Regions from separate parts of the Bradyrhizobium sp. Leo114 genome, predicted to be linked through region 2. Evidence: riboswitches for the same ligand, from Rfam matches in the RefSeq annotation. Region 2 holds a riboswitch; the other holds the start of a gene.

Region 1 (5,647 bases), on a different contig from region 2:
CGGCAGATAGGTGCCGGTCGGGTTGTTCGGATTGGCGAGCCAGATCAGCTTGGTCCGCGGCGTGACCGCCTCAAGGATCGCATCGACACTTGCGGTGTAGTCGGTCTCCGGCACGACCACGTTCTTGGCGCCGTTCGCCTTGGTCGCGATCGGATAGACCAGGAAGCCGTGGGTGGTGGAGATCGCCTCCGAGCCCTCGCACAGATAGGTGTGGGCGAGCAGGTTGAGGATTTCGTCCGAACCGGCGCCGCAGATGATGCGGCTCGGGTCGAGGCCATAGGCGCGGCCGATTGCCTCGCGCAGCACCTTTGAGGTGCCTTCCGGATAGTCCTCGAGATGTTCGGCGGCGTGCTTATAGGCCTCGATCGCCTTCGGCGAGGGACCGAAGGGCGTTTCGTTGGCGGAAAGCTTGAACACCTTGCGCCCCGGTTCCGCCACCGGGCTCTTGCCGGGGGTGTAGGGCGCAATATCGAGGATGCCGGGATTCGGCACGGGGCGGGACATCTCTAACTCTCTAGCTCCGGATTGTAGGGGCGGGGGGCACCGTATAGCGCGTTGCGTGGCTGCCGACGAGGGCCGATGAGCGCACCGAGGCCCCGGCGCGGATCAGGGCCATTTTGATCTCCTCGAAGCCGCGGCCGGCGACCGATACCAAAAGCGCCGCGCCGTCGAAGGCCGTATCCGGCACCGCGACGATCTCGGCGAGCGGGGCCAGCGCGCGGGCGATCTCGGCGTTCCAGCCGGAAACGCGCACGCTCCACATCTCGACTTCGGTCACCATCGCATCGTCAGCGACGCGCGAGATCACGAACACGGGCAGCGCCGCGGGATGATCGGCGCGCTCCAGGAACGGCAATCGCGCGATGATCTTCGGCGCGCCCTCGGCCTCGAGGTCGATCCACCATGGCGTGCGGCTGGAAATGGCCGACACCAGCGCGAGGTCGCCCTTCGATTTCGCCACCGCTTCGACCGCCGCCTGCGCGCTGAAATGCGAGACGTAGGGCACCACGAAGCCGAAATGGAAGCGTGCCGAATCCCGCATCATGGATTCGCCGACCGAGACATCGGCATGCACCGAGAACGGCGCCTGCACATAGGTGAACGTCGAGATGATGACGCGCCAGATGCTCTCGATGGTGTCGAGCGGCAGGATGCCACGATGGCGCTCGACCAGGCTGCGCATCATGGAGGCCTCGCGCGCCGGCCGGAATGCGGAGCCGACTTCCTGGGTCTGCTTCACCCTGATCAGGCGGTCGATGATGTCGCCACGCGCCATCAAGAGGCGGTGAACCTGCTCGTCGATCGCGTCGATCTCTTTGCGCAGCTCGGCCAGCGAAGGCGGCGCCGGAGGCGGTTTTGACATGCTAGGGCCCGTCGTTTCTCTTCAATCAGCAAGCAGACTCTTCACCTCTCCCCGCCTACGGGGAGAGGTCGAAATTCAAGCGCAGCTTGAATTTCGGGTGAGGGGGAGCCTCCGCGAATCCGTCTGGTACCGTGTTCGCGGAGAGAGCCCCTCACCCCAACCCTCTCCGCGCAAGGGCGGGGAGAGGGAGAAAGTGCGAGCCCCCGTTCTGTCCCATGGGGCCAGATGGCGCAAGCTCGGCCTAAAGGTCACGGTTAGGTTAACGGCCCCACTTGCCTTGACGCAGGCCGGGTAAGGGACTACTTTCCCAGCACTCCGTGGTCATTTGAGCCGGCCGGCTTGCAGCCACGTTAAAGAATTCGCTAAACAGGCCGGGGACAGATCGATCCCGGCCGGACCTTTGTTCAGGCCGGGTTTTTCATGGCCTGATTTCTGTCCGGGACCTCCGCGTCGGAGGAAGGCGCCACAAATGACCAAGGTGCAGTCGATCAAGAGTCCGTCGATTCAGGGTGAGGATCGCGCCCATGAGGCCGATCATCCGTCCTCGCCGGTGGCGAAGTTCGGCATGGATCAGCCGTTGAAGCTCGACTGCGGCATTGACCTTGCGCCATTCCAGATCGCCTATCAGACCTATGGCGAGCTCAATGCCGAGCGCTCCAACGCCATTCTGGTCTGCCACGCCCTGACCGGCGACCAGCATGTCAACAATTTGCATCCGGTGACCGGCAAGCCTGGCTGGTGGGAGACCATGGTCGGCCCCGGCCGGCCGCTCGACACCTCCAGATACTTCATCATCTGCTCCAACGTGCTTGGCGGCTGCATGGGTTCGACTGGCCCTGCCTCGCTGAACCCTGCGACCGGCAAGGTATGGGGCCTGGATTTTCCGATCATCACCATCCCTGACATGGTGCGTGCGCAGGCGATGCTGATCGACCAACTCGGCATCGAGACGCTGTTCGCGGTGGTCGGCGGCTCCATGGGCGGCATGCAGGCGGTGCAATGGGCGGCGGCCTATCCGGAGCGCGTGTTCTCGACGCTCGCGATCGCCTGCTCGACGCGGCATTCGGCGCAGAACATCGCCTTTCATGAGCTCGGCCGGCAGGCCGTGATGGCCGATCCGGATTGGCGTGGCGGAAGCTATGTCGACCAGGGCACGCATCCGCATCGCGGGCTCGCGGTCGCGCGGATGGCCGCGCATATCACCTATCTCTCTGACGCGGCGCTGCATCGCAAGTTCGGGCGGCGGATGCAGGATCGCGAGTTGCCGACATTCTCCTTCGATGCCGATTTCCAGGTCGAGAGCTATCTGCGCTACCAGGGCTCGTCCTTTGTCGAGCGCTTCGATGCCAACAGCTATCTCTATCTGACGCGCGCGATGGACTATTTCGACATCGCCGCCGACCACAATGGTGTGCTGGCGCAGGCGTTCCGCGGCGTCGAGACCCGCTTCTGCGTAGTATCGTTCACGAGCGACTGGCTGTTTCCGACTTCGGAGGCGCGGGCGCTGGTGCACGCGCTGAATGCCTCCAGCGCGCGGGTCTCGTTCGCGGAGATCGAGACCGACAAGGGTCACGACGCCTTCCTGCTCGATGTGCCCGAATTCTTCGACATCTCGCGCGCCTTCCTGCACTCGGCGGGTAAGTCGCGTGGCCTTGGCGATGCGGGGGCTTAAGTGATGGCGCTTCAGGAGCAAACTCTGCCGCTGCCCGGCTTGGCGCCGCAGGCGAGCACGAGCCTTCGTCCGGACCATCTTCTCGTCGCCGAAATGGTTGAGCCCGGGTCGCGCGTGCTCGACGTCGGCTGCGGTGACGGCGATCTGTTGCAGCTTCTGGAGAGTCGCGGCATCGATGGCCGCGGCATCGAGCTGTCGCGCGAAGGCGTCAACCACTGCGTCGCCAAGGGACTCGCGGTGGTGCAGGGCGACGCCGACACCGACCTCGGCAACTATCCCGACGATGCGTTCGACTACGTAATCCTGTCGCAGACGCTGCAGGCGACGCGGCAGCCGAAGGCTGTGCTGGAAAATCTCCTGCGCATCGGCCACCGCGCCATCGTCTCGTTCCCGAATTTCGGTTTCTGGAAGATGCGGCTGCAGCTTTTGATCGGCGGGCACATGCCGCGCACCGAAAATCTGCCGGCCACCTGGTACGACACCCCCAACATTCATTTCTGCACCATCAAGGATTTCGTGCAGCTCTGCGACGAGATCCACGTCAAGATGGAGCGCGCCGTCGCGCTCGACCTCTACGGCCGCCCGGTGCCGCTGAACCTGCCGTGGTGGGTCTGGAACATGTTCGGCGAGCAGGGTGTGTTCCTGCTGAGCAGGGGCGGGAAGGGACGCTGAGTACTCTCCCCGTCATTCCGGAAGACCTCTCCTCCGTCATTCCGGGGCGATGCGAAGCATCGAGCCCGGAATCCATTTCCTCCACGAACTCTGCGGCTCGATGCATTCCGGGCTCACGCTTCGCGTGCCCCGGAATGACAGGCTAAACTGTTGCCGCGAGCACCTCCCCTCGTCATTCCGGGATGCGCCGAAGGCGCAGGCCCGGAATCCATTGCGCCGCAAAACACGTAGATGAATGGATTCCGGGTTCACGCTTCGCGTGCCCCGGAATGACGGTTACACCATCGACCTGGGATCGCGCGGCAGCCACCTTCCCGCTTCCACCAACGCAATAAACCGCTCGACCATCTCGTTGAACAGCGCGGGTTCCTCGAGATTGAGCACGTGTCCCGATTTCGGGAAGAACGTCAGCCCCGCCGCGGGCAAATGCTTCTTCAAAAACAGGCTCGGCTCGACGCAATTGTCGTCCTCGTCGCCGCAGATGATCAGCGCCGGCGTCGGCACGCGTCCAATCGCTTCCGCCATGGTGTAGATCGAGGGCCGGCCGCCTTGAAAGCTGCGCATGGTGTTGGCCGAGCCCTTGGCATCGTGGCGCGCGAGCGCGGCATAGAAGTCGGCATGGCCGCGCGGATCCTTGACCAGGAACGGAATCCGGCCCGGCGCCTCGCGCGTCACCTTGGCGACCGCTTCCGATCCAATCGTCTCATACTGCTCGGCATTGGCCCGGCATTGCGCACGGAAGGCGTCGAGGTGTTCGAGACTTGAGCCGGAGCCGACGCCTGCGAGCGTCATCGACATCACGCGCTCGGGCGCATTCAGCGCAACCTGCAGCGACGAATAGGAGCCCATCGACAGCCCGACGAAATGCGCGCGGGCGATGCCGAGATGATCGAGCACCGCGAGCGCATCGGTGTAGAAATGCTTGTAGCTGTAGACCTCGGCCGATGGCGGGACGTCGGAGGGCGTGTAGCCGCGCGCGGAATAGGCGATGCAGCGGTGGCCGCGCGAGAAATAACGCATCTGCGGCTCCCAATTGGTGTGATCGGCCGCGAACTCGTGCAGGAAGATGATCGGCGTTCCGCTCCCAACCTCTTCGAAATAGAGGCGGACATTATCCTTGGCGACGGCATAGGGCATTTTAACCTTTTCCTTCTTGTGAGCCTGCGCGGCAAGATTGCAATTAACCTTCACGGCTGCAATGCGGCGGCATCGTTTCTTTTTCGCCGCCAAATGTTCGCGAAATCGTCCCGCAATTTTTCGCCGCAGCGCGGCACGACATCTTTGTCTTGCCACATTGAGCGGCACAAAACGCGCTGCGGCTGTCATCCAGATGTCATCCACAGACGGGCGCACCTGGAAAACGGGGGTGTAACAGAAGGAAAAAATGGGAAGTATGGTTCAGTTGCGTGCGTTCCGCCGGTTGCTTCGAGTTCTGGCGCTGGCGTTGTGTTCGACGGTTATCGTCGCTTCTATTTCTCCCGCTTCGGCACGGCCTCATCACGGCGCAGGGCGCCACGCCAGGGCCTATCATGCCGGTCATCATGCCAAGCATCACCATGCCCGCGCTCACCACTGGCGCAGGGTCCGCGTCTCGCGCTTTGAGCGCGGCGTCGCACAGATGCAGGCGCAAGGCCTTGCCGACAGCAATGCGAGTCTGTCGCCGGAGCCTCAGCAGGCGGCAAGCTTCGGTTCGTCGAACATCGTCGATGAAGCCCGCCGTCACCTCGGCGGCAACCCGACCAGCCGCGGCAGCCTGTGGTGCGCGCGCTTCATGAACATGGTGCTGCAGCATTCGGGTTATCGCGGCACCGGCTCCGACATGGCGAGTTCGTTCGCCCGTTACGGGCAGCGAGTCTCCGGCCCGCAGGTCGGTGCCATCGCCGTGATGTCGCGGGGACGCCGCGGCGGCCATGTCGGCATCATCACCGGCATCGATGCCA
Region 2 (5,647 bases):
GAGGATGGCGTGACGCGCATCCAGTCGGCCGGCGCCGACGTCGTGCTGGTCGATCCCCAATATTCGCCGCGCGTCACCGAGCGCGCCGCTAGCGCCAACAAGATGATCCGGCTGCTCAACCACATCGCCGAGCTCCGCCATGTCAGCATCTTCCCGCGTTTTGAAGTGATGCGCGACTGGCACGAGAAACAGTCGATCCCGATCGACAGCTTCGTGATCGCCGACGGCCTGCACATGAACGATTGGGGCTATGCCTGTTTCGCCCAGTTGCTCGGCGACGACATCATCAAGTCGGTCGGTCAGATCAAGCTCGGCGTCAACGTGCCGGCGGATGTGCGGACGTATCGGCCGATGTAAGGCTGAAAGCGAATGGAGAGTGGCGAATAGGGCTGACCCTACTCGCCACGCGCCATTCGCCTGAATCACACCGCCTCCAGCGCCTGGGCAAAATCCTCGATCAAATCGTCGGCGTGCTCGAGGCCGGCGGAGAAACGAATAAAACCTTCGCTGATGCCGAGCTCGGCGCGCGCGTCCGGCCCCAGGCGCTGATGCGTCGTGGTGGCGGGGTGGGTGACGAGGCTCTTGGCATCGCCGAGATTGTTGGAGATGCGCGAGATCTTGAGCCCGTTGAGGCAGCGGAATGCGCCGGCCTTGCCGCCCTTCACCTCGAACCCGATCAGGGTCGATCCGGAACGCATCTGCTTCTTCACGGTCGCCGCCTGCGGATGATCGGCGCGGCCGGGATAGATCAGCCGCGTGATCTTCGGATGGCTTGCGAGCGCATCCGCGATCTTCGCGGCCGTCTCGGTCTGCGCCCGGACGCGCACCGCCAAGGTCTCCAGCCCCTTCAGCAGTATCCACGCATTGAACGGCGACATCGACGGCCCGGTCTGGCGCAGGAAGTTATGGATATGCTCGGTGATGAACGCCTCGGAGGAGAGGATGATGCCGCCGAGGCACCGTCCCTGGCCGTCGATATGCTTGGTCGCGGAATAGACCACGACGTCGGCGCCGAGCGACAGCGGGCTCTGCCAGATCGGAGTGGCGAACACATTGTCGACGATCAGCCGTGCGCCGCCCTGATGCGCGATCTCGGCAATCGCGCCGATGTCGAGCACGTCGAGCGTCGGATTGGTCGGGCTCTCGAGGAAGCAGGTCTTGGTGTTCGGCCGGATCGCCTTTTTCCACTGGTCGAGGTCGAGCCCGTCGACCAGCGTCGACTGGATGCCGTAGCGCGGCAAGAGTTCCTCCACGACGTAGCGGCATGAGCCGAACATCGCTTTTGAGGCCACCACGTGATCGCCGGCCTTCAGCGGCGCGAGGATCGCAGTCGTCACCGCCGCCATGCCGGTCGCGGTCGCGCGCGCAGCTTCCGCGCCCTCGAGCTCGATCATGCGGCGCTCGAACATCGAGACGTCGGGGTTGGAGAAACGCGAATAGAGGAAGCCGGGATCCTCGCCCTTGAATCGCGCCTCGCATTCCTCGGCCGTGGCGTAGACGAACCCTTGGGTCAGGAATATTGCTTCGGACGTCTCGCCAAATTGTGAGCGTAGCGTTCCGGAATGAACCAGCCGGGTTTCGGGGCGGTAGCGTGTAGCTGCAGACATTAGGACCTCCAACGTGACCATTTTCGTCCTTGGGAAAATGGTCACAAAAAAACCGGCCTGAAGGGCCGGGATCGCTGAGGTCCCCGGCCTGTTTAGCGACTTATTTAACGTGGCTGCAAGCCGGCCGGCTCAAATCACCACGGGATAAGTCATGCTGATATTCGTTCCCGCCCTTTCCGTCAAGGCGGGCATCGGCTAACCGATAAAATCCATTTTTTGGGCCTTTTATGGCTCTAAGCCGTCTTGAGGGACCGCGTCTGTGTCGTTCGTACTGCAAGACGATGCCAATGGGATCCTGCCCGACCGCATGATCGCGGCGATGGCGGACGCGGGCCTGATCCTGCCGGTCTATCCCTTTGTGGAGAGCCAGATCCAGCCCGCGAGCCTCGATCTTCGCCTCGGCGACATCGCCTATCGCGTGCGCGCGAGCTTTCTGCCCGGTCCCGACGCCACCGTTGCCCAGCGCATCGACGAGCTCAAGTTGCACGAGATCGATCTCGCCGACGACGCGGTGCTGGAGACCAATTGCGTCTACATCGTGCCGCTGCTCGAGAGCCTCGCGCTGCCCCCGGAGATCGTCGCAGCTGCGAACCCGAAGAGTTCGACCGGGCGGCTCGATGTCTTCACCCGCGTGATCGCCGACGGCACGCGCCGTTTCGACATGATCGGGGCCGGCTATCACGGCCCGCTCTATGCCGAGATCAGCCCCAAGACGTTTCCGATCCTGGTGCGCGAGGGCTCGCGGCTGTCCCAGGTGCGCTTCCGCACCGGCGATGCCATCCTCAGCGCCAACGAGCTCGATGCGCTACATGACGCCGAACGCCTGGTCGATATCGACGATGCCGATCTCACCAATGGCGTCGCGGTTTCGGTTGATCTCTCGGGCGAGAATTCCGGCGGCTTCGTCGGCTATCGCGCCAAGCGCCATACCGGCGTGGTCGATGTCGATCGCCGCGGCGGTTATCCGGTCGATGATTTCTGGGAGCCGATCCGCGCGCGCCCCGACGGCAGCCTGATCCTCGATCCCGGCGAGTTCTATATCCTCGCCTCGAAGGAAGCCGTGCAGGTACCGCCGGACTACGCCGCCGAGATGGTGCCGTTCGATCCCTTGGTCGGTGAATTCCGCGTGCACTATGCCGGCTTCTTCGATCCCGGCTTCGGCTATGCCGGCGCCGGCGGGCAGGGCGCCCGCGCCGTGCTGGAAGTGCGCTCGCGCGAGGTGCCGTTCATCCTCGAGCACGGCCAAATCGTCGGCCGCCTGGTCTATGAGAAGATGCTGGCCCGGCCTGATGCGATGTACGGCCAGCGCATCGGCTCGAACTACCAGGCCCAGGGCCTGAAGCTCTCGAAGCATTTCAGGGTGTGATCGCGAAATCTCCTGTTGCTCATTTGGTACGGTTAGCCTGAATCACAGATTACATTCCTTGTGACCACCATAACGACACAAAGACGTTGTGGCCTATCTCAGGGGGCGACGGCTTGATGGGTGGTCGGTGGACTACACTGTAACCTGTTTCGGGGTCATTGCGGCTTGGCTCGCCTTCAATGGACTTGTTGCCATTGCACTGACCTATTGCTCTCCGGGTGAGCGCCTTTGGCGCCGTCAGCCATCAGAACCTGTCGACCGCGGTCGTAGCCGCCACCCTTCGGAAGGGGAAACGACAATTTTGATCGTGTTCGAGGCCGCGTAGCGCTCGCTTGGTCTCACATGACGCGGGGTTGTGGCCTCGACGCATCGACAGTGCCGGAAATGTTCCCCTGCGGTCGAATCCTTTTGACTGATCAGGGACGAGATCACCCCCTAAAGGCATGTTTGATGCAGTAATTTCATGTCTGATTATATTGAGCGTCGGTATTCTCATAGCCCACGCTATCGACGCACTTCGACCCTAGCGGCCGGATGTCGTCGCCGGACATTTGAGGTATGCTCGGCACATGCAGGATAGCGACACCCTGTTCGACGCCTTGCGCCGCTCGGCCGACCCGGTCGTGGTCGATGCCGTCGATAATCTCGTCCAGAACGGACGTGACGAGGAACTCGCCCGGCTCAATGCCGTGGCCTTCGCTGCCGGCAGCGGCCTGGACGAGGAAAAGGTCATCGCGGCCCTTCTGCACGCATCGCGGCTTGGGCTGTTCGAGATGTCCTGGAACATTCTATGTCCGAGCTGCGGCGGCATCCTCGGTGCCAACGCCACGTTGCGGAGCGTGCAGAAGGAGGACTACCATTGCGCTTTCTGCGGGGTGGCGAGCGAGCCGGTGCTGGACGAAACGGTGGAGGTCAGCTTCACGGTCAGCCCACGGATTCGCCGCATCGCCGCCCACTCTCCGGACGAACTCGGCTTCTGGGACTATCACCGGCAGGTCTTTTTCGGGACGGGGGTCGTCTCCCCCAGGCCGGACGCGTTCGCCGAGCTCGCCAGTAAGGCTGTGTTGGAGACGATCGAGCTGCACGCCGGCGAACGGATGATTCTGGCTCTGCAACTTCCGGCGCAGCCCGTGATCGTCTTCGACCCGGTGACCCATAGTGCCCATTTGATCGAGACCTCAGGCGAACCGACGGCGGAACGCCGCGAGCTCTCGATGATCTTCATGAACGCCCCTACCGGCCTCAGCCGCATCACCCTGTCTCCGGGTCCATTGCGTCTTCTGCTGGATAACCGAACGGAGCGCCGGATTCTGGTCGGCGTCTATGTGACGGGCCCGGAGCTGGAGCGGCTGATCGGCGGCCGGCGCCCCTTCCTTACCGCCAAGCGATTGCTGACGAACCAGACATTCCGCGACCTCTATCGGACGGAGACCCTCGACGTCGAACAGCGGCTCAAGATCATGAGCCTGACCTTCCTGTTCACGGACCTGAAGGGGTCGACCGACCTGTACGATCGGGTCGGCGATCTCGTCGCCTATGATCTGGTGCGCTCGCACTTCCAGATCCTGAACGAAATCGTGGCGTCTGAATCCGGCGCCGTGGTCAAGACCATCGGTGACGCCGTAATGGCGACCTTCCCGGTGCCGCACCGCGCCGTCTCCGCCGCCCTCAAGATGCGCGATTCGATGCGAGCGCTGAATGTCCGGCGGGGCGCGGAGGAACTGATCCTGAAGATCGGGATTCACGAGGGGCCCTGCCTTGCCGTGAACCTGAACGACCGGCAGGATTACTTCGGCCAGACGGTGAACATCGCATCGCGGGTGCAGGCTTTGGCCACAGGCGACAGCATCTTCGCCACCCAGGCGGTGGTGCAGGATCCGGAATCGGCCCGACTCATTTCGTCGCGCGGGGTGGATCCCCAACCTCAGGTGATGACGCTCCGCGGTGTCGGCGAGCGCATGCCCATCTTCGCGATAAGCTGACCAGAGCACTTTAGCCCGGTTGGCCGCCAGCGGCGACATGGCCCTTTCCGTTGCGGCCGGGGACCGACGTCGGACGGGCTTCACAGATTAAAAGCCTGCCGGCTTGCCTTTCTGGTTCGGCGAAACACAGTTCTGGCAGATATTCAGTTTGCGCCTGAGCTGATCGTCATCAGCCCGCTGGCGCGCTGCTTCTTCCTCCCAGTTCGTGGATTTTGACGCCGAACCTTGCGCCGTTTCGTCCTTCCGCTTGCGGGCCGTCCGTTGCTGCGGAAGAGAAGGGATGGCTTCCGCTGGAGGCTGATAGAAGCCGTCTATATCGGTGGGGCCCAACGAGCCCTGCTGGGCATAGCAGCGCTCGCCAGATTGGCAGAATACCGCGGCCAACAGTAGGCCAGCATAGATGAGCTTCATGGACTCCCCTCCGGCACAATAAGGACCACCGGGCCGTGGCGGCAGCGATGCTTTTATAGCAGCAGTTTCTCAAGTCCCGTCGATGCGCGCGATAGATTATGACGGCATCGGACGGGGGCCTGCCGACCTGCGCTCCCTTGGGCCCGGAGAGCCGCACAAAATCTATCTTGAAACGACCGTCAGGGAATTTGGCGAACTCCGTCAGCACTGGCGGACGCCGGGGCTGGCGAAAGCGAAGCCCTGCGAGAGTCCGCCGCGATCACATTGGCGGGCCGCTCCAG

The links. A riboswitch is a leader RNA that binds a small molecule or an ion and turns the genes downstream of it on or off. The one in region 2 is predicted to bind S-adenosylmethionine.
Region 1: it holds a riboswitch for S-adenosylmethionine, as region 2 does, so the genes downstream of both, metX (homoserine O-acetyltransferase MetX) here and ACZIRK_RS04490 (O-succinylhomoserine sulfhydrylase) in region 2, are expected to answer to the same signal.

The regions. Positions count from the first base shown of each region.
Region 1 covers NZ_JBUYEN020000005.1:141,142-146,788, forward strand. The annotation lists gene hisC (histidinol-phosphate transaminase) at 1-504, opposite strand, end outside; gene ACZIRK_RS08250 (chorismate mutase) at 515-1,363, opposite strand; SAM riboswitch at 1,671-1,750, shown strand; gene metX (homoserine O-acetyltransferase MetX) at 1,833-3,035, shown strand; gene metW (methionine biosynthesis protein MetW) at 3,039-3,707, shown strand; gene ACZIRK_RS08265 (alpha/beta fold hydrolase) at 3,984-4,844, opposite strand; gene ACZIRK_RS08270 (TIGR02594 family protein) at 5,101-5,647, shown strand, end outside.
Region 2 covers NZ_JBUYEN020000003.1:41,209-46,855, reverse strand. The annotation lists gene ACZIRK_RS04495 (SGNH/GDSL hydrolase family protein) at 1-357, shown strand, start outside; gene ACZIRK_RS04490 (O-succinylhomoserine sulfhydrylase) at 423-1,607, opposite strand; SAM riboswitch at 1,679-1,758, opposite strand; gene ACZIRK_RS04485 (2'-deoxycytidine 5'-triphosphate deaminase) at 1,915-2,973, shown strand; gene ACZIRK_RS04480 (adenylate/guanylate cyclase domain-containing protein) at 3,543-4,955, shown strand; gene ACZIRK_RS04475 (hypothetical protein) at 5,043-5,366, opposite strand; gene ACZIRK_RS04470 (hypothetical protein) at 5,626-5,647, opposite strand, start outside.